3 regions of the Enterobacter cloacae complex sp. HYC003_NIDB genome follow, and region 1 is predicted to be linked to each of the others. Evidence: predicted binding sites of a transcription regulator. Region 1 holds the regulator's gene; each other region holds the start of a gene.
The links. The regulator Fur, encoded in region 1, represses iron uptake genes when iron is present. The targets are predictions, from matches to a motif close to ATAATAATGAGAACNACTATCAA.
Positions count from the first base shown of each region.

Region 2: feoA (ferrous iron transporter A) is a predicted target of Fur. The motif match lies at 4,089-4,111, and genes of this name have one in related genera.
Region 3: bfd (bacterioferritin-associated ferredoxin) is a predicted target of Fur. The motif match lies at 3,110-3,132, and genes of this name have one in related genera.

Region 1 covers NZ_CP114220.1:3,434,150-3,441,718, forward strand. Annotated here, with positions in the region: gene speF (ornithine decarboxylase SpeF) at 1-250, shown strand, start outside; gene potE (putrescine-ornithine antiporter) at 247-1,560, shown strand; gene pgm (phosphoglucomutase (alpha-D-glucose-1,6-bisphosphate-dependent)) at 1,664-3,304, opposite strand; gene seqA (replication initiation negative regulator SeqA) at 3,329-3,874, opposite strand; gene ybfF (esterase) at 4,058-4,831, shown strand; gene ybfE (LexA regulated protein) at 4,960-5,247, shown strand; gene fldA (flavodoxin FldA) at 5,403-5,933, shown strand; gene fur (ferric iron uptake transcriptional regulator) at 6,225-6,671, shown strand; gene chiQ (ChiQ/YbfN family lipoprotein) at 6,763-7,089, opposite strand; gene chiP (chitoporin ChiP) at 7,137-7,569, opposite strand, start outside.
Region 2 covers NZ_CP114220.1:364,650-372,218, forward strand. Annotated here, with positions in the region: gene gntX (DNA utilization protein GntX) at 1-430, opposite strand, end outside; gene bioH (pimeloyl-ACP methyl ester esterase BioH) at 467-1,249, shown strand; gene feoC ([Fe-S]-dependent transcriptional repressor FeoC) at 1,224-1,460, opposite strand; gene feoB (Fe(2+) transporter permease subunit FeoB) at 1,472-3,790, opposite strand; gene feoA (ferrous iron transporter A) at 3,821-4,048, opposite strand; gene O1722_RS01650 (Tex family protein) at 4,368-6,698, opposite strand; gene greB (transcription elongation factor GreB) at 6,786-7,259, opposite strand; gene ompR (osmolarity response regulator transcription factor OmpR) at 7,488-7,569, shown strand, end outside.
Region 3 covers NZ_CP114220.1:427,897-435,465, forward strand. Annotated here, with positions in the region: gene fusA (elongation factor G) at 1-1,734, shown strand, start outside; gene tuf (elongation factor Tu) at 1,804-2,988, shown strand; gene bfd (bacterioferritin-associated ferredoxin) at 3,167-3,361, shown strand; gene bfr (bacterioferritin) at 3,434-3,910, shown strand; gene O1722_RS01970 (prepilin peptidase) at 3,918-4,367, opposite strand; gene rpsJ (30S ribosomal protein S10) at 4,748-5,059, shown strand; gene rplC (50S ribosomal protein L3) at 5,092-5,721, shown strand; gene rplD (50S ribosomal protein L4) at 5,732-6,337, shown strand; gene rplW (50S ribosomal protein L23) at 6,334-6,636, shown strand; gene rplB (50S ribosomal protein L2) at 6,654-7,475, shown strand; gene rpsS (30S ribosomal protein S19) at 7,492-7,569, shown strand, end outside.

The sequences.
Region 1 (7,569 bases):
CCGTATCGCCGCGGAAGGCGCGCTGCCTTACCCACCGGGGGTGTTGTGCGTGGTGCCGGGAGAAGTCTGGGGCGGTTCCGTGCTGCGCTATTTCGCCGCGCTGGAAGACGGGATCAATCTGCTGCCGGGTTTTGCGCCGGAGTTACAGGGGGTTTACGTCGAGGAGTGTGACGGTCGCAAACAGGTGCGCTGCTACGTCATCAAACAACCTGCCGCTCAGCCATCGCTGCTGAAAGGAGAAAAATTATGAGTAAGGCCAACAAGATGGGCGTGGTGCAACTCACTATTCTCACCATGGTGAATATGATGGGTTCGGGGATCATCATGCTCCCCACCAAGCTCGCTGAAGTGGGGACGATTTCGATTATCTCCTGGCTTGTTACCGCCGTGGGTTCGATGGCGCTGGCGTGGGCGTTTGCCAAGTGCGGTATGTTCAGCCGCAAGTCCGGCGGCATGGGCGGCTATGCCGAATATGCGTTTGGTAAGTCCGGTAACTTTATGGCGAACTATACCTATGGCGTGTCGCTGCTGATCGCCAATGTGGCGATTGCCATTTCCGCTGTCGGTTACGGCACAGAGCTGTTTGGCGCGACGCTGACCCCGGTGCAAATTGGGCTGGCGACCATCGGCGTGCTCTGGATCTGCACCGTCGCTAACTTTGGCGGCGCGCGCATCACCGGACAGCTCAGCAGCATCACCGTCTGGGGCGTCATCATCCCGGTTGTCGGCCTGTGCATCATCGGCTGGTTCTGGTTCAGCCCGACGCTGTACGCCAATTCCTGGAATCCGCATCACGTACCGTTCTTCACCGCCGTGGGATCGTCCATCGCCATGACGCTGTGGGCCTTCCTCGGGCTGGAGTCGGCCTGTGCGAATGCGGAAGTGGTGGAAAACCCGGAGAAAAATGTGCCGATCGCGGTACTCGGCGGGACGCTGGGGGCGGCGGTGATCTATATCGTCTCAACCAACGTGATTGCGGGAATTGTGCCCAACATGGATCTGGCTAACTCCACGGCGCCGTTCGGACTGGCGTTTGCGCAGATGTTTACGCCGGAGGTAGGGAAAGTGATCATGGGACTGATGGTGATGTCCTGCTGCGGCTCGCTGCTGGGCTGGCAGTTCACCATCGCCCAGGTATTCAAATCTTCCGCTGACGAAGGTTATTTCCCGAAAATCTTCTCCCGCGTCACCAAAGCGGATGCACCGGTGCAGGGCATGCTGGCGATTGTCATCTTCCAGAGCGGATTGTCGCTGATGACCATCAGCCCGTCACTGAACAGCCAGTTTAACGTGCTGGTCAACCTGGCGGTGGTGACGAACATCATTCCGTACATTCTGTCGATGGCGGCGCTGGTGATTATTCAGAAGGTGGCGAAGGTGGATCCGCGCAAAGCCCGGGCGGCCAATATCGTGGCGCTGATTGGGGCGATTTACAGCTTCTATGCGCTCTACTCGTCCGGTCAGGAGGCGATGCTGTATGGGGCGATGGTGACCTTTATGGGCTGGACGCTGTACGGTCTGGTATCGCCGAGATTTGAATTGAAGAATAAGCATAGTTAGGTAAAGCAAAACGGCAACCCATGGGTTGCCGTTTTTTATGTTTTCTCCCTCTCCCAGTGGGAGAGGGCCGGGGTGAGGGCATCAGCCCGCACCAGAACACGACTTACGCGTTTTTCAGCACTTCGCTGACAATCTCTACCGCTTCTTTCTCAATCTGCTGACGATGCTCAGCGCCGAGGAAACTTTCGCAATAGATTTTGTACGCATCTTCCGTACCGGATGGACGCGCGGCGAACCAGCCGTTTTCGGTCATCACTTTCAGGCCGCCGATCGATGCGCCGTTACCCGGCGCCGCCGTCAGACGCGCGGTGATCGGGTCACCAGCCAGGGTACTGGCACTGACCATCTCCGGAGAGAGTTTTGACAGAGCTGCTTTTTGCGCAGACGTGGCGCCAGCCTGAATACGGTTATAGCTTGGCGCACCAAAACGTTCCGCCAGCTCGTTGTAATGTTCCTGCGGGTTCTTACCGGTGACCGCGGTGATTTCCGCCGCCAGCAGGCACATGATGATGCCGTCTTTATCGGTTGACCATGGGGTGCCGTCGAAGCGCAGGAAGGATGCCCCCGCGCTCTCTTCACCGCCAAAGCCGAAGCTGCCGTCGTGCAGACCGTCAACAAACCACTTGAAGCCCACCGGCACTTCCACCAGCTTGCGACCCAGCGCGTCGACCACACGGTCAATCATAGCGGAAGAGACCAGCGTTTTACCCACCGCAACCTCTTTGCCCCACTGCGGACGGTGCTGGAAGAGATAATTGATTGCAACAGCCAGGTAGTGGTTCGGGTTCATCAGCCCTGCCGGGGTGACGATACCGTGGCGATCGTAGTCCGGGTCGTTGGCAAACGCCAGATCGAACTTGTCGCGCAGCGCCAGCAGGCCAGCCATTGCGCATTCGGAGGAGCAGTCCATACGGATCGCGCCGTCTTTGTCCAGGTGCATAAAGCGGAAGGTCTGATCGACGTGATCGTTCACGATTGTCAGATCCAGCTTGTAGTGCTCGGCAATGCGTTTCCAGTATTCAATACCGGAGCCGCCCAGTGGATCCACGCCCAGCTTCAGACCGGCTTTCTGGATAGCGGCCATATCGACGATATCCGCCAGCCCTTCCACGAACGGCTGCACCAGATCCTGCTCTTTCACGTGGCCGGAGGCCATGGCTTCATCCAGCGAGATGCGTTTCACACCGTTCAGACCGTTAGCCAGTAACGCGTTGGCACGATCTTCCACCACTTTCGTGACGTTGGTATCCGCCGGGCCACCGTTAGGTGGGTTGTACTTGATGCCGCCATCTTCCGGTGGGTTGTGTGACGGGGTGATCACAATGCCGTCAGCCTGCGCGCCACCTTTTTTGTTGTGTACCAGAATAGCGTTAGAAACCGCTGGCGTTGGCGTAAAACCGTTGTTCTCCTGAACAATCACGTCTACGCCGTTCGCCGCCAGCACTTCCAGCACGGAGATAAAAGCAGGTTCAGACAGGGCGTGGGTATCTTTCCCTACATAGCACGGACCGGTGACGCCATTTTTGGCGCGCTCTTCCGCGATGGCCTGAGCAATGGCCAGAATGTGCGGTTCGTTAAAGCTGTGGCGCGCCGCACTACCGCGGTGGCCAGATGTACCAAACTTCACTGCGTGTTCTGCGTTGCCCACCACCGGCTTCAGCACGTAGTACTGCGCGGTCAGTTGAGCGACGTTAATCAAATCGCTTTGTTGTGCAGGTTGTCCTGCACGGCTGTGATTTGCCATTGCCTGGTCCTTCTGATGCAAGGGTTAAATTGTACCGCAAACCTTTTCGATCAATTCCGCCGGGAACTGCATGGACTGCATGATATGTTCGATCATGCTGCACTTACGGCCCGTATTGGTGTTGGTGATCACCCAGTATGGTGTACCGGGAACGTGTTTGGGTTTGGTTTGGTTGCCATTTTGCAGCAGGGTCTGCTCGTCGCCTGCGAAGTAAACGCGCGTGCGACCGTGCAGCGACTCTGTCGCTTCTGCAAATGCGTTGTTATCCAGTGAATAAAGTGTAGACAGCACCAGCATAAAGCGGTTAACCGCCTTTTTCTGCTCGGCATATTCATCGGACAGCAGCAGCTCGCGCATCGCGCGCACTTTGTCTTTTGCCGGCATGACGGCAGGTTTTACTTGTGCAACAACGCTCGGCTGAGACACGACATCTTTAGTGACAGGAGTGGGCTGTGAGGCGGCGGAAATTTTAAGCATGCGCCGTAAAATGTCGGACGCGCTCTCCCCAATATGCCGCGTCTGGCTGGCAATATACTGATAGAGTTCGTCATCAACTTCGATTGTTTTCATCTTAATCCAGTGCGATATCTTATCTGAATACAAGTCGTTGAGATTATAAGGTCAAATCCCAACAGCGGATAGCGTCAAACCAGGTTGGCGGCAAAAGTCAGATTAAACTGGATCCTTGCCCCCGGGCGGCAGAATGGTCAACATGATACCCTAACCTGACAAACCTAAAAAAAGAACTTTGCCATGAAATTGAATACCCGAGCGCAAACTGCACAATCGCCGAACAATAATTCTCCCATCGTACTGGTTCACGGCCTGTTTGGTAGCCTGGATAATCTGGGTGTGCTGGCGCGCGATTTAGTGACCGATCACGCGATCCTCCAGGTTGATATGCGCAATCACGGTCTTTCTGGGCGCTCGGAGGAGATGACCTACGCAGCCATGGCGCAGGATCTGCGGGACACCCTCGATGCGAATAATATCCAGAAAGCGACGCTTATCGGGCATTCAATGGGCGGCAAAGCGGTGATGGCGCTCACTGCGCTGGCCCCTGAGCGAATTTCCGGGCTGGTGGTCATCGACGTTGCGCCCGTCAATTACGACGTTCGCCGTCACGATGAGATTTTTACCGCCATCAATGCGGTCACCGAAGCGGGTGTCGCAACCCGCCAGCAGGCGGCTGCCGTTATGCGTGAGCATCTTGATGAGGAAGGCGTAGTTCAGTTCCTGCTGAAATCGTTTGTTGACGGACAATGGCGCTTTAACGTCCCGGTATTGTGGGATCAGTATTCGCATATTGTGGGCTGGGAAACCGTCCCCGCCTGGCCGCACCCTACCCTTTTTATTCGCGGCGGCAACTCCCCTTACGTCACTGATGCGTATCGTGACACGCTGCTGGCGCAATTCCCGCAGGCTCGCGCTCACGTCATTGCCGGTGCCGGACACTGGGTACACGCGGAAAAACCGGATGCCGTCCTGCGCGCCATTCGCCGCTATCTTACTGATACAGCGAATTGATTAAAAAGCCAGCGACCGGAAGACGACGGGCTTCCAGTCGTTGGCGTGTGGATTTGGGTGATGTATGATGGCGCGCTTATCGCCCGGGCATTAGCAGGGCGGCGTGTTTCCCCCGAAGTCTCAGAATCATGGCCAAAGAACAAACGGACCGTACGACACTAGATCTGTTCGCGAATGAGCGTCGACCGGGACGACCGAAAACGAATCCGCTTTCGCGCGATGAACAGCTGCGTATCAATAAACGCAACCAGCTTAAACGCGATAAAAATCGTGGGCTTAAGCGTGTCGAACTGAAGCTGAATGCCGATGCCGTCGATGCGCTTAACGAGTTAGCTGACGCGCGCAACATCAGCCGCAGCGAACTGATCGAAGAGATGCTGATCGCCCAGCTTGAGACGTTACGCGGCAAGGCGTGAGTCAGAAAATCCCCAATATTACCTTTTTCATGTAGCACAGAGTGCAGTCCTGCGTGATAGCTGTTTCCGCAGGGTTGCCTGTTCTGCTATTATTGCCCTTATCCGTGGACAATTTGGGCCACCATACCATTAAGTTTCAAGAGGTTATTTTACTCATGGCAATCATCGGCATTTTCTTTGGCAGTGATACCGGCAATACTGAAAATATCGCAAAAAACATTCAAAAACAGCTCGGTAAAGACGTTGCTGATGTGCATGACATCGCCAAGAGCAGCAAAGAAGATCTCGAGGGCTATGACATCCTGCTGCTGGGCATCCCGACCTGGTACTACGGTGAAGCACAGTGTGACTGGGACGATTTCTTCCCGACGCTGGAAGAAGTAGACTTCAACGGCAAGCTGGTTGCCCTGTTTGGCTGTGGCGATCAGGAAGACTATGCTGAGTATTTCTGTGATGCGCTGGGCACTATTCGCGACATCATTGAGCCACGCGGTGCTGCGATCGTCGGTCACTGGCCAACGGCGGGTTACCATTTCGAAGCGTCCAAAGGTCTGGCAGATGACGATCACTTCGTTGGCCTGGCCATTGATGAAGACCGTCAGCCAGAGCTGACCGCTGAGCGTGTAGAAAAATGGGTTAAGCAGGTTCGTGAAGAGCTGAACCTGGACGATATCCTTAACGCCTGATATCCCTGCGGCGCAACTCCGGTTGCGCCCGTTTTCCAGGTAAAACCGATTAAATTAATTGCTACAAACTTTTAACTTTTTCGCCCAGACCTGTACAATATCCCCCTGGTAAAAAGTGGGTGCCATCGAACAAGTTTGTTGGTGATACCACGTTTTTATAAGCATACTTTGCTTGAGACTTGCAGTTTTCATTTAGCCATGGCAGTTCTATAATGAGACGCATTATCCCAAGTGCATTTTCTGTCACTTCTTCTTTTGAAGTGAATCGTTTAGCAACAGGACAGATTCCGCATGACTGACAACAATACCGCATTAAAGAAAGCTGGCCTGAAAGTAACGCTTCCTCGGTTAAAAATCCTTGAAGTGCTTCAGGGGCCAGACAATCACCATGTCAGTGCGGAAGACCTTTATAAGCGTCTTATCGATATGGGTGAAGAGATTGGGCTGGCAACCGTCTATCGTGTGCTGAACCAGTTTGATGACGCGGGCATTGTTACTCGTCATAATTTCGAAGGCGGTAAATCCGTGTTCGAGCTGACTCAGCAGCATCACCACGATCACCTGATCTGCCTCGACTGTGGCAAGGTCATTGAATTTAGCGATGATTCCATTGAATCACGCCAGCGTGAAATCGCCGCCCGTCATGGCATCCGCCTGACCAACCACAGCCTGTACCTGTACGGTCACTGCGCTGAAGGCGATTGCCGCGAAGACGACCACGCGCACGACGCGAAATAATATCGTGTTCATACTCTGAGCCAGCCGTAAGGTTGGCTTTTTTTTGCCTGAAAAAAGCCCGGTGGCGCTGCGCCACCGGGCGTAAAGCAACTTATTTATTGTTATTGCGAATCTCGTCCCAGATCTTATCGCAACGCTTCGCCACTTCCTGATCGTTACCGCTTTTCCGCGCCTGGATACAGGCCTGGTAATCCATCACGCGAACATTTTCCTGCGTCGCAAACTGCTCATGCGCTTTCTCTTTTTTCAGCACATTCAGCACGCTCTGGCAGGCTTCAATCTTCTCTGGCGATCCTTGTGCTGTATTGATGCAGGCGCTATACGCCTCCTTCAGACGGGAGTCTTCTTTCTGCGCCTGATCCTGCGCACACGCCACCAGCCCCGATGCCAGCAGCGCAACGATTACCATTTTTTTCATCATATGCAGTCTCCATGCAGGCGGGATTTCGCCCGCCTGCGTGTTCATCAGAAGATTGTGAATGGCGCAATGACCATGAATTTCACGTCACGTTCATCCTGGAAGATGTTGCCGTAACCGCCCGCGTAGCTCGGGATATCGGAGTGGTTGTCATACTGGGTGAAGTGCAGTTTGAACATCGTGCCTTTCGCACGGCCCTCCTGAAGGGTGTAAATCGCATCCAGACTGTATGAAGACTCTTTCAGACGGTAATTCGGATCGTAGTAGGCGTCTGGCGTAGCCATATCTGCTGGCTTTGCGTCCCAGGCGTACGCGTAGGACGCACCCACCGCCCAGCCAGGCAGATTCCAGTTCTTCAGGTCATACATTGCGCCGAAGAAGACCGCCTTTTCGCCGTCGGCGTTAAAGTCAGAGCGGTTATCCCACCAGATATCCAGACGACCATTGGAAGAGGCGTAGGTTGGCGTCATACGTTGCAGG
Region 2 (7,569 bases), 1.8 Mb from region 1:
GCCAGTGGGCGAGCGGACGGCACAGCAGGTCGCTCTGATTGTATCCCCGCCGCCAGTGCCGACGCTGAAACAGTGGCACGTTCACAAGCGTGTCGACCGGCGGCAGCCCGCGCGTTCTTCGCGCCTGTAATACCGCCAGTAACAACAGGCGTGCCAGGGGCTGCGCCAGTGCAGTCTGGCTGGAAAACTTAAACTGATGAACCAGACGACTCAGCGGCAAAACGTAATCATCCACCGCCACCAGCGCGCTCCACGGCGGCGCTTTTTTCAGGCAACGGCCGCAGGGGAGCGTCTGGCTTACGGCAGGCAAGCCGCATTGCGGACAGCCCTTCAGGTAACCCAGCGCTCGCGTGCAAACGGAACAGACGCCCCACGCGCTCATCGCAAGTGGCATTCGGCATAGCCAGCACAAGCCGGGCACTGTTAGCATACGCAACCTCCATGTGAAAAAAGAGAACGTTAACTGATGAAGACGCTGTGGTGGCAGACCGTTGGGACGGGAAATTGTCATCTTGTGCTGCTGCACGGATGGGGACTGAACGCCGAAGTGTGGCGTTGCATAAGTGAGGAACTGGCCTCGCAATTCACGGTACACCTGGTGGATCTACCGGGCTATGGCCGCAGCCACGGCTACGGCGCGATGACGCTCGGCGACATGGCGGAGCAGGTTCTGGAAGCGGCGCCGCAAAAAGCCGTCTGGCTCGGCTGGAGCCTGGGCGGGCTGGTGGCAAGCCAGATTGCGCTGCGCCATCCTGAACGGGTCCAGGCGCTGGTGACCGTGGCCTCATCACCCTGTTTCAGCGCCCGCGAGGCGTGGCCGGGCATCAAACCTGAGGTGCTGGCCGGGTTCCAGCATCAGCTGAGCGAAGACTTCCAGCGGACAGTGGAGCGTTTCCTGGCATTACAGACGATGGGAACAGAAACCGCCCGTCAGGATGCGCGGACGCTGAAGCAGACGGTGCTTTCTCTGCCGATGCCGGAGGTTGAGGTGCTGAACGGAGGGCTGGAAATCCTGAAAACGGCCGATCTGCGCGAGCCGCTGGCGTCGTTAACGGTGCCGCATCTGCGTATTTATGGCTATCTGGATGGACTGGTTCCGCGCAAGGTGGTTCCGCTGCTGGATGCGCTGTGGCCGGAGAGTAAATCAATGGTGGTTGCCAAAGCGGCACATGCGCCGTTCATCTCTCATCCTGCTGAGTTTTGTTCGGCGCTGTCCGGTTTTATCAGCGAAGCGTCCACCACTCCCTGAGACAGGCTTTACCTTCAGGACAACTCTTACAACTGCCGGACAGACAACCGTCCGGCTCTTCCTGAATGCGCACGGCTTTCCCCATGGCCTCCAGCCTTTCCAGCATGGCATCGATCATCGGCTGCGGCGTATGCAGGCTGAGGCTGAGCTGCTTCGCCTCCATTCGCCCCTGTAACGCCAGTAAGTCACGAACCTGAATCAACGATGCCATCTTTCTTCCCCTTAGTGACAGTCGCCCGCAGGGCTGCTACAGCAGGTCGTCGGGGTTTTGCGCGTTGCCAGCAGGTTAACGTCAACGCGGCTACGCGCCCGGCGTAGCAGGCCAATCACCATCACGTTAAACAGGATCACCGCGAGGATACAGACCAGGCTGTAGCGCGGATGCTGGCTGTAATTGACGGCCTGATAAAACACGGTCGCCAGCGAGTAGGCAATGTTCAGCCCCCACAGAATGGAGAAGCCCATCCAGCCGCGGCTGGACTCACGGGCAATGGCGCCCATGACCGAGATGCACGGAATATAGAGCAGGACGAAGATCAGGTAGCTGTAGGCCGCCGACGCGCTGCCAAATTTCTGGCCCATCACGCCCATTGCTCCGGTCGCCATTTCGCCGTCGCCTTTGCTGGCTTCAATCGGGTTCGCCAGTACGCTCAGGCTGAAGGTGTCTTTCAGGCTCTGCCAGGTTTCTTCCACCGCGCCAAGCAGTTCATCGCCGAGGTTGAACGCTGCCGGATTAAACTCCTCTTCCTGGATGTTTTCCGCGGTGTAAAGCGTGTTCAGGGTACCGACAACCACCTCTTTTGCCATCGCGCCGGTGAACAGGCCCACGGTTGCCTGCCAGTTGTCTTCCTGAACGCCAATCGGTTTGAAGACCGGCGTAATGATCCGGCTGACGGAGGCCAGGGCAGAGTCATTAATGTTGTCCGCGGCCTGGCCGCTCAGAGTGAAGCTGTTCAGGGCGCTCAGGAAAATGCTGACCACCACAATCACCTTACCGGCGCGCAGAACGAAGCCCTTCAGGCGCTGCCATGTCTGAATAATCAGGCTTTTCAGATGCGGAACGTGATAAACCGGCAGTTCCATCACGAACGGCGACGCTTCGCCACGCATGATGGTGTGCTTCAGCATCAGGCCGGTGAGAATAGCCATCACGATACCCAGCACATACAGGGAGAAGACGGCCAGCGCTCCTTCCTGACCAAAGAACGCCGCGGCAAAGACCGTGAAGATCGCCAGCCGCGCGCCGCAGGACATGAACGGCGCCATCATGATGGTCATCAGGCGTTCGCGCGGGGCATCCAGCGTACGCGCGCCCATGACTGACGGCACGTTACAGCCAAAGCCGACAATCAGCGGCACGAAGGATTTGCCCGGCAGCCCCAGCGCCTGCATCAGGCGGTCCATCACGAAGGCGGCGCGCGCCATGTAACCGGAATCCTCAAGGAAGGAGAGGAACAGGTACATCATGCCGATCTGCGGCACCAGCGGCAGGACGGTATTGATCCCGCCGCCGATCCCCTGCGCAAGGAAGATGGTCAACCATTCCGGGAAGTGGAGGGTGTAGCCCAGCCACTGAATACCGTGCACGAAGATAGCGACAGAGCCGCCATCAAAGATAGGTTGTAATGCACCGCCGATGTTAATGGCGAGCAGGAACATCACATACATCACCAGTAAAAAGATCGGTAAACCGAGGAAGCGGTTGAGCACAATTTTATCCACGGCGGCGGTGAAGCGGCTGGGTTCAGCGGTTAATGCATTGCTGACCACGTCACAGATAGCGGCGATGGCCTGATAGCGCGCATCCGCAATGTGCAGGGCCGGGTCATCCAGCTCGTCGCTAAGGCGAGCCTGTGCGACATCCAGCTTATCCGCCGCATCGCCTGCGTAGGCGCGGCTGTAGATATCGCCTTCCAGCATTTGCAGGCCAAGCCACAGACGTTGTCTGGCGGGCATGCTGTTATCCATCTCCTGCGCCAGCTGCCCGGCTTCGCGCAGCAGCGGCTGGGCGTAGTGCACCAGTTCGACGTCGGCATTGCCCGTGTGGCGGTCAATCGCCAGCTTCAGGGCGTCAATGCCGCGAGCGCGGGTGGAAACCAGCGGAACCACCGGGCAGCCCAGACGGGCGGAGAGGGCATCGACGTCGATGCGCAGCTTTTGCTTCTCCGCGATGTCGAGCATGTTAAGCGCCACGATGCAGGGAATACCCAGCTCCAGCAGCTGTAACGTGAGATACAGATTTCGTTCGAGGTTAGAGGCATCCACCACGTTGATAAGCAGATCCGCGTCGCCGCTCAGAATATAGTGGCAGGCAATTTGCTCATCGAGAGAGGTCTGGGATGAAATCGTGGTGAGGGAATAGGTCCCCGGTAAATCAACCAGCGTGACCTGATTATCTGTCGTGGTGAACTGGCCTTCTTTGCGTTCAACCGTCACGCCTGCCCAATTTCCCACACGCTGGCGTGCGCCAGTTAACTGATTAAATAAGGTTGTCTTGCCGGAATTAGGATTGCCAATTAAGCCAATAGTTAATTTTTTCATTGTAGTAGACTCACTGAAACCGCTGGCTTGTTAACGGGATAAAGATTCAATTTCAATTAATGCGAGATCTTTTTTACGCAGAACCAGATTAACGCGTCGGGTTTCGATATGAACTGGATCGCCCAACGGTGCAACGCGCACAACCTGGAATGATGAGCCGGGTAGCATGCCCAGTGACAGGAGCTTCTGCCGATAGGCCGGGCTTATCTCACGGGTAAAACCGATAATTTTCCACGCACTGTCTGGAGTGAATTGCATAGCGCCTGATTCCACGATAGGTTAAATAATCTACACTGCGATGATAATGAGAATAGTTTTTATCAGCAATAATAAAAATGTGACGGGATGTTGTTAATCGTATTAATTTGCGGTCTGCTTGACCTTGCTCAATATTTTCGAAATTGAGGTGAAAATAAAAAGAGGGCTATTTGTTAATGAGGTGATAATTCGTGGTTTAAATATGGATACAACATATTTATTTTAATTCCCTGCGGCCTGCTTGCCGGGCGGCACTGCGTTTGCCCGGCCTACAAAACCGTAGGCCCGGTAAGCGTCGCGCCACCGGGCATTTACAGCATTAGCGTTTCTTACCCATCGCCGCTGCCAGCGCATCCATCATCGCGCTGTTGCCCGCTGGCTGTGCGTCACGTCCGCGTGGCTTCGCGGCTTTCGCTGCCGGACGCTGCTGTTCACGGCCACCGCCATTACCGCCACGGCGCGCGTTAGTGTCGCCCGGCTGCTCGTCCAGACGCATGGTCAGGGCAATACGCTTGCGCTGGAGATCCACTTCGAGCACTTTCACCTTCACGATGTCGCCCGCTTTGACCACGGTGTGCGGATCTTCAACGAACTTGTCGGCGAGGGAAGAGATATGCACCAGACCATCCTGATGCACGCCGATATCCACAAACGCGCCAAAGTTGGTGACGTTGGTTACCGCCCCCTCCAGCACCATGCCCGGCAGCAGGTCGTTCATGGTTTCTACGCCCTCAGCAAAGGTCGCGGTTTTAAACTCAGGACGCGGATCGCGGCCCGGTTTTTCCAGCTCTTTGATGATGTCGGTGACCGTCGGCACGCCGAACTGTTCGTCGGTGAAATCCACCGCTTTCAGGTTACGCAGCGCGCTGCTGTCGCCCATCAAGTCTTTCAGCGCCTGCCGGGTGGCGGCCAGGATACGCTCGACAACCGGATAGGCTTCCGGGTGAACGGTAGAGGCATCCAGCGGGTTATCGCCGTGATTGATGCGCAGGAAGCCCGCGCACTGCTCAAATGCTTTTGGCCCCAGACGGCTCACCTTCAGCAGCTGCTGGCGGTTCTGGAACTGACCGTTTTCATCACGCCAGGCGACGATATTCTGCGCCATCATACGGGTCAGGCCCGCCACGCGGGTCAGCAGGGGCACGGAAGCGGTGTTCAGGTCCACGCCGACGGCGTTAACACAGTCTTCCACTACCGCATCCAGCTTACGCGCCAGCTGCGTCTGGCTCACGTCGTGCTGATACTGGCCCACGCCGATGGATTTCGGGTCAATCTTCACCAGCTCCGCCAGCGGATCCTGCAAACGACGGGCGATAGAGACCGCACCGCGCAGGGAAACGTCCAGATCCGGGAACTCCTGCGCTGCCAGTTCCGAGGCGGAATAGACAGATGCCCCCGCTTCACTGACGATCACTTTCTGCGCCGTCACTTTCGGGAACTGCTTCTGCACGTCGAGATAGAAACGTTCAGTTTCTCGGGACGCCGTACCGTTACCGATGGCAACCAGCTCAACGTTGTACTTCTCGCACAGCGCGGCGACGACGACAGCCGCTTTCGCTGCCTGACCGGTGTGCGGGTAAATGGTGTCGGTGGCAACCAGCTTGCCGGTGCCGTCAACCACGGCCACCTTCACGCCGGTACGCAGACCCGGATCGAGACCCATGGTGGCGCGCAGGCCAGCTGGCGCCGCCATCAGCAGGTCGTGCAGGTTACGGGCGAAGACGTTGATCGCTTCGTCTTCGGCGCGCTCGCGCACGGTGCCCATCAGCTCGGTTTCGAGGTGCATCAGCACCTTGATGCGCCAGGTCCAGCTCACCACGCCTTTGCGCCAGCTGTCCGCCGGGGCGTTGTTCAGGCGCAGGCCCAGATGGTCGATAATGATCTGCTCGCAGTGGCTCTCTTTTGGCGGCTCGTCAAACTGTGGATCGGCATTCAGGGAGAGTTGCAGCACGCCTTCGTTACGGCCGCGGAACATCGCCAGCGCGCGGTGAGACGGCGCGGTAGAAATGGGTTCGTGGTGATCAAAGTAGTCGCGGAATTTCGCGCCTTCTTCCTCTTTGCCGGACACCACGGTGGAGACGATATGCGCGTTCTTCCACAGGTAATCACGCACTTTGGCCAGCAGCGCCGCGTCTTCGGCGAAGCGCTCCATCAGAATGTAGCGCGCGCCGTCCAGCGCGGCTTTGGTGTCTGCTACGCCTTTATCGGCGTCGATAAATTTGGCGGCTTCGGTTTCCGGATCGTGGGACGGTTCGTTCCACAGCAGATCGGCCAGTGGCTCAAGGCCGGCTTCGATCGCAATCTGCCCGCGCGTGCGGCGCTTCGGTTTGTACGGCAGATAGAGGTCTTCGAGCTCGGTTTTACTCAGGGTACCGTTAATGGCTTTTTCCAGGTCACTGGTCAGCTTGCCCTGCTCGCCGATAGATTTGAGGATCGCCTGACGTCGGTCTTCCAGCTCGCGAAGATAGCCCAGACGGGTCTCCAGGTTTCGCAGCTGCGTGTCATCCAGACCGCCGGTGACTTCCTTACGATAACGTGCAATAAACGGCACGGTGTTCCCTTCATCAAGCAGGCGAACGGCAGCTTCTACCTGTTCGGCTCTGGCCTGAAGTTCACCCGCAATAATGCGGCAGAGCGACTCTTTCATCATGGTCAGTTCATCTTGTGGATCGAAAATCAGGGGGATAGTTATACGGGCTGACACCAAAAAATGCCAGCCGGGGAGGGCGCTCTCGGACTATTTAACATACTCGATTTCGTTGACGTACCAGCTTGCTTCACCCGCAGGCGTCTGGACAACGGCTAAATCGCCTACCTCTTTTTTCAGCAGGGCGCGGGCCATGGGTGAGTCGATAGAAATGTAATCCTTACGACCGAAAATTTCATCGTAGCCGACGATACGAAAACGCAGGGTGTCGCCGCTGTCGTTTTCAATTTCGACCCACGCGCCGAAGAAGACTTTACCTTCCTGCTGCGGGGAGTAATCGACAATTTTGAGATTCTCGAGGCACTTCGTCAGGTAGCGTACCCGGCGATCGATTTCGCGCAGCCGCTTTTTATTGTACTGGTAGTCCGCATTCTCGCTGCGGTCGCCCAGGCTTGCTGCCCAGGTGACTTTTTTGGTCACTTCCGGACGCTCTTCGCGCCACAGGTAATCCATCTCTTTTTTGAGTTTCTCGTACCCTTCACGGGTGATCAGAGGCGTTTTCATGGTGCAGCCTTTAATGCCGGTTAACTGTCTTTGCGCACAATACGTAGCGCACAGTGTAACAGACAAGATTAATAATGATTTATGTGATGAAATGAACAGATAAGCTGCTGTTAAATATGCTTTGTAACAATTTCGTCTAGAATTTATACCAGAATTTGCTGGTCGAACCCGTGCACTTTTTTAGAATACGCTGTTCCAGGCTTATCCGAACCTTTGGGAGTACACACAATGCAAGAGAACTACAAAATTCTGGTCGTAGATGACGACATGCGCCTGCGTGCGCTGCTGGAACGTTATCTGACCGAGCAGG
Region 3 (7,569 bases), 1.9 Mb from region 1:
CGTCAGGCAAACAAATATAAAGTTCCACGCATCGCGTTCGTTAACAAAATGGACCGTATGGGTGCTAACTTCCTGAAAGTTGTTGGCCAGATCAAAACCCGTCTGGGCGCGAACCCTGTTCCGCTTCAGCTGGCAATTGGTGCTGAAGAAGGTTTCACCGGCGTTATCGACCTGGTGAAAATGAAAGCCATCAACTGGAACGAAGCAGATGCGGGCGTTACCTTCGAATACGAAGATATCCCGGCAGAGATGCAGGACCTGGCTGACGAATGGCACCAGAACCTGATCGAATCCGCAGCAGAAGCTTCTGAAGAGCTGATGGAGAAATACCTGGGTGGTGAAGAACTGTCTGAGCAAGAGATCAAATCTGCTCTGCGTCAGCGCGTTCTGAACAACGAAATCATCCTGGTAACCTGTGGTTCTGCGTTCAAGAACAAAGGTGTTCAGGCGATGCTGGATGCGGTAGTTGACTACCTGCCATCCCCGGTTGACGTTCCTGCGATCAACGGCATCCTGGACGACGGTAAAGATACTCCGGCTGAGCGTCACGCAAGTGATGACGAGCCGTTCTCTGCACTGGCGTTCAAAATTGCTACCGACCCATTCGTGGGTAACCTGACCTTCTTCCGCGTTTACTCTGGTGTGGTTAACTCTGGTGACACCATCCTGAACTCCGTGAAAGCGGCGCGTGAACGTTTTGGCCGTATCGTACAGATGCACGCTAACAAACGTGAAGAGATCAAAGAAGTTCGTGCGGGCGACATCGCTGCTGCTATCGGTCTGAAAGACGTGACCACTGGTGACACCCTGTGTGACCCGGATCACCCGATCATTCTGGAGCGTATGGAATTCCCTGAGCCGGTAATCTCCATCGCAGTTGAACCAAAAACCAAAGCTGACCAGGAAAAAATGGGTCTGGCTCTGGGCCGTCTGGCGAAAGAAGACCCATCATTCCGCGTATGGACTGATGAAGAATCTAACCAGACCATCATCGCTGGTATGGGTGAACTGCACCTGGACATCATCGTTGACCGTATGAAGCGTGAATTCAACGTTGAAGCGAACGTGGGTAAACCTCAGGTTGCTTACCGCGAAGCGATTCGCGCGAAAGTTACCGATGTTGAAGGTAAACACGCTAAGCAGTCTGGTGGTCGCGGTCAGTACGGTCACGTTGTGATCGACATGTACCCACTGGAGCCGGGCTCTAACCCTAAAGGTTACGAGTTCATCAACGACATCAAAGGTGGTGTAATTCCTGGCGAATACATCCCTGCCGTTGATAAAGGCATCCAGGAGCAGCTGAAAGCTGGTCCTCTGGCTGGTTACCCGGTTGTAGACATGGGTGTTCGTCTGCACTTCGGTTCTTACCACGACGTTGACTCCTCTGAACTGGCGTTTAAACTGGCTGCGTCTATTGCCTTTAAAGAAGGCTTTAAGAAAGCAAAACCAGTTCTGCTTGAGCCGATCATGAAGGTTGAAGTAGAAACTCCTGAAGAGAACACCGGTGACGTTATCGGTGACTTGAGCCGTCGTCGCGGTATGCTGCGTGGTCAGGAATCCGAAGTAACTGGCGTTAAGATCCACGCTGAAGTTCCGCTGTCTGAAATGTTCGGATATGCGACTCAGCTGCGTTCTCTGACCAAAGGTCGTGCATCATACACTATGGAATTCCTGAAGTATGATGATGCGCCGAACAACGTTGCTCAGGCCGTTATCGAAGCCCGTGGTAAGTAATCCACAGGATTAAAACCTAAGTCCCGTGCTCTCTCCGAAGGGGAGAGCACTATAGTAAGGAATATAGCCGTGTCTAAAGAAAAATTTGAACGTACAAAACCGCACGTCAACGTTGGTACTATCGGCCACGTTGACCATGGTAAAACTACCCTGACTGCTGCAATCACCACCGTACTGGCTAAAACCTACGGCGGTGCTGCTCGTGCTTTCGACCAGATCGATAACGCACCAGAAGAAAAAGCTCGTGGTATCACCATCAACACCTCTCACGTTGAGTATGACACCCCGACTCGCCACTACGCACACGTAGACTGCCCAGGCCACGCCGACTATGTTAAAAACATGATCACCGGTGCTGCGCAGATGGACGGCGCGATCCTGGTTGTTGCTGCGACTGACGGCCCTATGCCTCAGACTCGTGAGCACATCCTGCTGGGTCGTCAGGTAGGCGTTCCTTTCATCATCGTGTTCCTGAACAAATGTGACATGGTTGATGACGAAGAGCTGCTGGAACTGGTAGAGATGGAAGTTCGTGAACTGCTGTCTCAGTACGATTTCCCAGGCGACGACACTCCAATCGTTCGTGGTTCCGCGCTGAAAGCGCTGGAAGGCGAAGCAGAGTGGGAAGAGAAAATCATCGAACTGGCTGGCTACCTGGATTCTTACATCCCAGAACCAGAGCGTGCGATTGACAAGCCATTCCTGCTGCCAATCGAAGACGTATTCTCCATCTCCGGTCGTGGTACCGTTGTTACCGGTCGTGTAGAGCGCGGTATCATCAAAGTTGGTGAAGAAGTTGAAATCGTTGGTATCAAAGAGACTGCGAAGTCTACCTGTACTGGCGTTGAAATGTTCCGCAAACTGCTGGACGAAGGCCGTGCTGGTGAGAACGTTGGTGTTCTGCTGCGTGGTATCAAACGTGAAGAAATCGAACGTGGTCAGGTTCTGGCGAAGCCAGGCTCAATCAAGCCACACACCAAGTTCGAATCTGAAGTGTACATTCTGTCCAAAGACGAAGGCGGCCGTCATACTCCGTTCTTCAAAGGCTACCGTCCACAGTTCTACTTCCGTACAACTGACGTGACCGGTACCATCGAACTGCCAGAAGGCGTAGAGATGGTAATGCCAGGCGACAACATCAAGATGGTTGTGACGCTGATCCACCCAATCGCGATGGACGACGGTCTGCGTTTCGCAATCCGTGAAGGCGGCCGTACCGTTGGCGCGGGCGTTGTTGCTAAAGTTCTGGGCTAATTAATTATCCCTGAAATAAAAAGGACGCTCCGGCGTCCTTTTTTGTTTTCTGCCGTTGGGGCATTGTCATAAAAATTCGCATTTTTTGCTTTCTCCCGCCACGTATTCCGACGCCCGCGCTATTGTAATCATAACCATTCTCACTTACACTTTGCGCATATTTTGAACGGGAGTCTTTATGTACGTTTGTTTATGTAATGGTGTAAGCGACAAAAAAATTCGTCAGGCCGTTCGCCAGTTTCAACCACAATCTTTCCAGCAGCTTCGCAAGTTTGTTCCGGTGGGAAATCAATGCGGTAAATGCGTTCGCGCAGCGCGTGAGATCATGCAGGACGAACTGATGCAGATCCCGGAATTCAAAGAGATCGCGTAAGCCTCTATCTTTTTTTTGACATCCCCGTAGCCCGATCTACGCTTCAATGAGTGGAAGCGGAGGGACTATATAATGAAAGGTGATGTTAAAATCATAAGTTATCTCAATAAATTATTGGGAAATGAGCTTGTCGCAATCAATCAGTATTTTCTCCATGCAAGAATGTTTAAAAACTGGGGACTGACTCGCCTCAACGATGTTGAATACCATGAGTCCATTGATGAAATGAAACACGCCGATAAATACATTGAGCGTATTTTATTCCTCGAAGGCATTCCTAACCTACAGGATCTCGGAAAACTGGGCATCGGAGAAGATGTCGAAGAGATGCTGCGTTCTGATCTCCGGCTGGAGCTGGAGGGTGCAAAAGATCTGCGTGAAGCCATTGCCTATGCGGACAGCGTACATGACTACGTCAGCCGCGATATGATGATCCAGATCCTGGCCGATGAAGAAGGGCACATCGACTGGCTTGAGACCGAACTGGATCTCATTAGCAAAATTGGCCTACAGAACTACCTTCAGTCTCAGATCAAAGTGGAAAGTTAATCAGGCTTTACCAGCCAACGCATAAACCCGCTGCCGCCAGAAATGGCCCAAAAGGCAGTGGGTTTTTTAATGCCTGCTTATCAGGGGTAAATAACGAGAAAGCAACCAGATACAGCAGAGCCATTAACGCGGCCACTAATGCAAGTATTGGTAGTACACACCAGCCATGCCATGCCCCCAGCGCCGCCAGATATTTTATGTCGCCATATCCCATCCCTTCACGTCGGCAGATGAGACGGTATCCCCAATAGATAATGGCGAATCCGGCGTATCCTGCCATCGCACCCACTACCGCGCTCGGCAAAAAATCAGGATGGAGACAAAGCTGGTAGAGCAGGCCCGTCCATAGCAGCGGGCAAAGAAATTTATCGGGAAGAAGCCCCGTGCGAATATCGGTGCGAACAAGCAAGGCCGATAACGCAAAATAGATCAGCAGAAAGGGGAGGGACAGTAGCATAGCGAGAGCCTCAAAATGGTTTGAGCGCATACTCGTAATAATCTGCATGCCCGGCAATGTGTAAAAACAGCAATTGCGTAGCGGCTTCAGACAAAGAGTTGAGAAGGGATACTTTGCATAAAAAATTGCGCGGCCTTACGTATAGTACGTCTTTGGCGCTTAATTTCTAAACGGCACTTGCGTCTTTCTCTGATTTACGTATAATGCGCGGGCTTGTCGTAATTGACGGCGGGTTCAATCTGAACCAGAGTAGCTCACTTTGTTACTCAACAATGCTCCCAATTGGGGAGCTACGTAAGAACGGTTACACTCTCCCATCAATCGTAATGGGTTTGAGGAGTAATCATTTTCGTTTATAAAATAATTGGAGCTCTGGTCTCATGCAGAACCAAAGAATCCGTATCCGCCTTAAAGCGTTTGATCATCGTCTGATCGATCAATCAACCGCGGAAATCGTCGAGACTGCTAAGCGCACTGGTGCGCAAGTCCGTGGTCCGATCCCGCTGCCGACCCGCAAAGAGCGCTTTACCGTTCTGATCTCTCCGCACGTTAACAAAGATGCGCGTGATCAGTACGAAATCCGCACTCACAAGCGTCTGGTTGACATCGTTGAGCCAACTGAGAAAACCGTTGATGCTCTGATGCGTCTGGATCTGGCTGCCGGTGTAGACGTGCAGATCAGCCTGGGTTAATCAGGTCATCGAGCGATTGAGAGGTTGAAACAATGATTGGTTTAGTCGGTAAAAAAGTGGGTATGACCCGCATCTTCACTGAAGATGGCGTTTCTATCCCAGTAACCGTAATCGAAGTTGAAGCAAACCGCGTTACTCAGGTTAAAGATCTGGCTAACGATGGCTACCGCGCTATTCAGGTTACCACTGGTGCTAAAAAAGCTAACCGTGTAACCAAACCAGAAGCGGGTCACTTCGCTAAAGCTGGCGTTGAAGCTGGCCGTGGTCTGTGGGAATTCCGTCTTGCTGAAGGCGAAGAGTTCACCGTAGGTCAGGACATTAGCGTTGAGCTGTTTGCTGACGTTAAAAAAGTTGACGTAACCGGTACCTCTAAAGGTAAAGGTTTTGCTGGTACCGTTAAGCGCTGGAACTTCCGTACCCAGGACGCTACTCACGGTAACTCCTTGTCTCACCGCGTTCCGGGTTCTATCGGTCAGAACCAGACTCCGGGCAAAGTGTTCAAAGGCAAGAAAATGGCAGGTCAGCTGGGCAACGAACGTGTAACCGTTCAGAGCCTGGACGTAGTACGTGTTGACGCTGAGCGCAACCTGCTGCTGGTTAAAGGTGCGGTCCCGGGTGCAACCGGTAGCGACCTGATCGTTAAACCAGCTGTGAAGGCGTAAGGGGATAGCAATGGAATTAGTATTGAAAGACGCGCAGAGCGCGCTGACTGTTTCCGAAACTACCTTCGGTCGTGATTTCAACGAAGCGCTGGTTCACCAGGTTGTTGTTGCTTATGCAGCTGGTGCTCGTCAGGGTACTCGTGCTCAGAAGACTCGTGCTGAAGTAACTGGTTCAGGCAAAAAGCCATGGCGCCAGAAAGGTACCGGCCGTGCGCGTTCAGGTTCTATCAAGAGCCCGATCTGGCGTTCAGGTGGCGTGACCTTCGCTGCGCGTCCACAGGACCACAGTCAAAAAGTTAACAAAAAGATGTACCGCGGCGCGCTGAAAAGCATTCTGTCCGAACTGGTACGTCAGGATCGTCTGATCGTTGTCGAGAAGTTCTCTGTTGAAGCGCCTAAAACTAAGCTGCTGGCACAGAAACTGAAAGACATGGCTCTGGAAGATGTGCTGATCATCACCGGTGAGCTGGACGAGAACCTGTTCCTGGCCGCGCGTAACCTGCACAAGGTTGACGTACGCGACGCGACTGGTATCGACCCGGTTAGCCTGATCGCCTTCGACAAAGTCGTAATGACTGCTGATGCTGTTAAGCAAGTTGAGGAGATGCTGGCATGATTCGTGAAGAACGTCTGCTGAAGGTGCTGCGCGCACCGCACGTTTCTGAAAAAGCGTCTACTGCGATGGAAAAAACAAACACCATCGTTCTCAAAGTTGCTAAAGACGCGACCAAAGCAGAGATCAAAGCTGCTGTGCAGAAACTGTTTGAAGTCGAAGTCGAAGTCGTTAACACCCTGGTAGTTAAAGGGAAAGTTAAACGTCACGGACAGCGTATCGGTCGTCGTAGCGACTGGAAAAAAGCTTACGTCACCCTGAAAGAAGGCCAGAACCTGGACTTCGTTGGCGGCGCTGAGTAAGTCGGAGGAGTAATACAATGGCAGTTGTTAAATGTAAACCGACATCTCCGGGTCGTCGCCACGTAGTTAAAGTGGTTAACCCTGAGCTGCACAAGGGCAAACCTTTTGCTCCGTTGCTGGAAAAAAACAGCAAATCCGGTGGTCGTAACAACAATGGCCGTATCACCACTCGTCACATCGGTGGTGGCCACAAGCAGGCTTATCGTATTGTTGACTTCAAACGCAACAAAGACGGTATCCCAGCAGTTGTTGAGCGTCTTGAGTACGATCCGAACCGTTCCGCGAACATCGCGCTGGTTCTGTACAAAGATGGCGAACGCCGTTACATCCTGGCCCCTAAAGGCCTGAAAGCTGGCGACCAGATTCAGTCTGGCGTTGATGCTGCAATCAAAGCAGGCAACACCCTGCCGATGCGCAATATCCCGGTTGGTTCTACCGTTCATAACGTAGAAATGAAACCAGGTAAAGGCGGTCAGCTGGCGCGTTCCGCGGGTACTTACGTTCAGATCGTTGCGCGTGACGGTGCTTATGTCACCCTGCGTCTGCGTTCTGGTGAAATGCGTAAAGTCGAAGCAGACTGCCGCGCTACTCTGGGCGAAGTTGGCAATGCTGAGCATATGCTGCGCGTTCTGGGTAAAGCTGGTGCTGCACGCTGGCGTGGTGTTCGTCCTACCGTTCGCGGTACTGCGATGAACCCAGTCGACCACCCACATGGTGGTGGTGAAGGTCGTAACTTTGGTAAGCACCCGGTAACTCCGTGGGGCGTTCAGACCAAAGGTAAGAAGACCCGCAGCAACAAGCGTACTGATAAATTTATCGTACGTCGCCGTAGCAAATAATTTTAGAGGATAAGCCATGCCACGTTCTCTCAAGAAAGGTCCTTTTATTGACCTGCACTTGCTGAAGAAGGTAGAGAAAGCGGTGGAAAGCGGA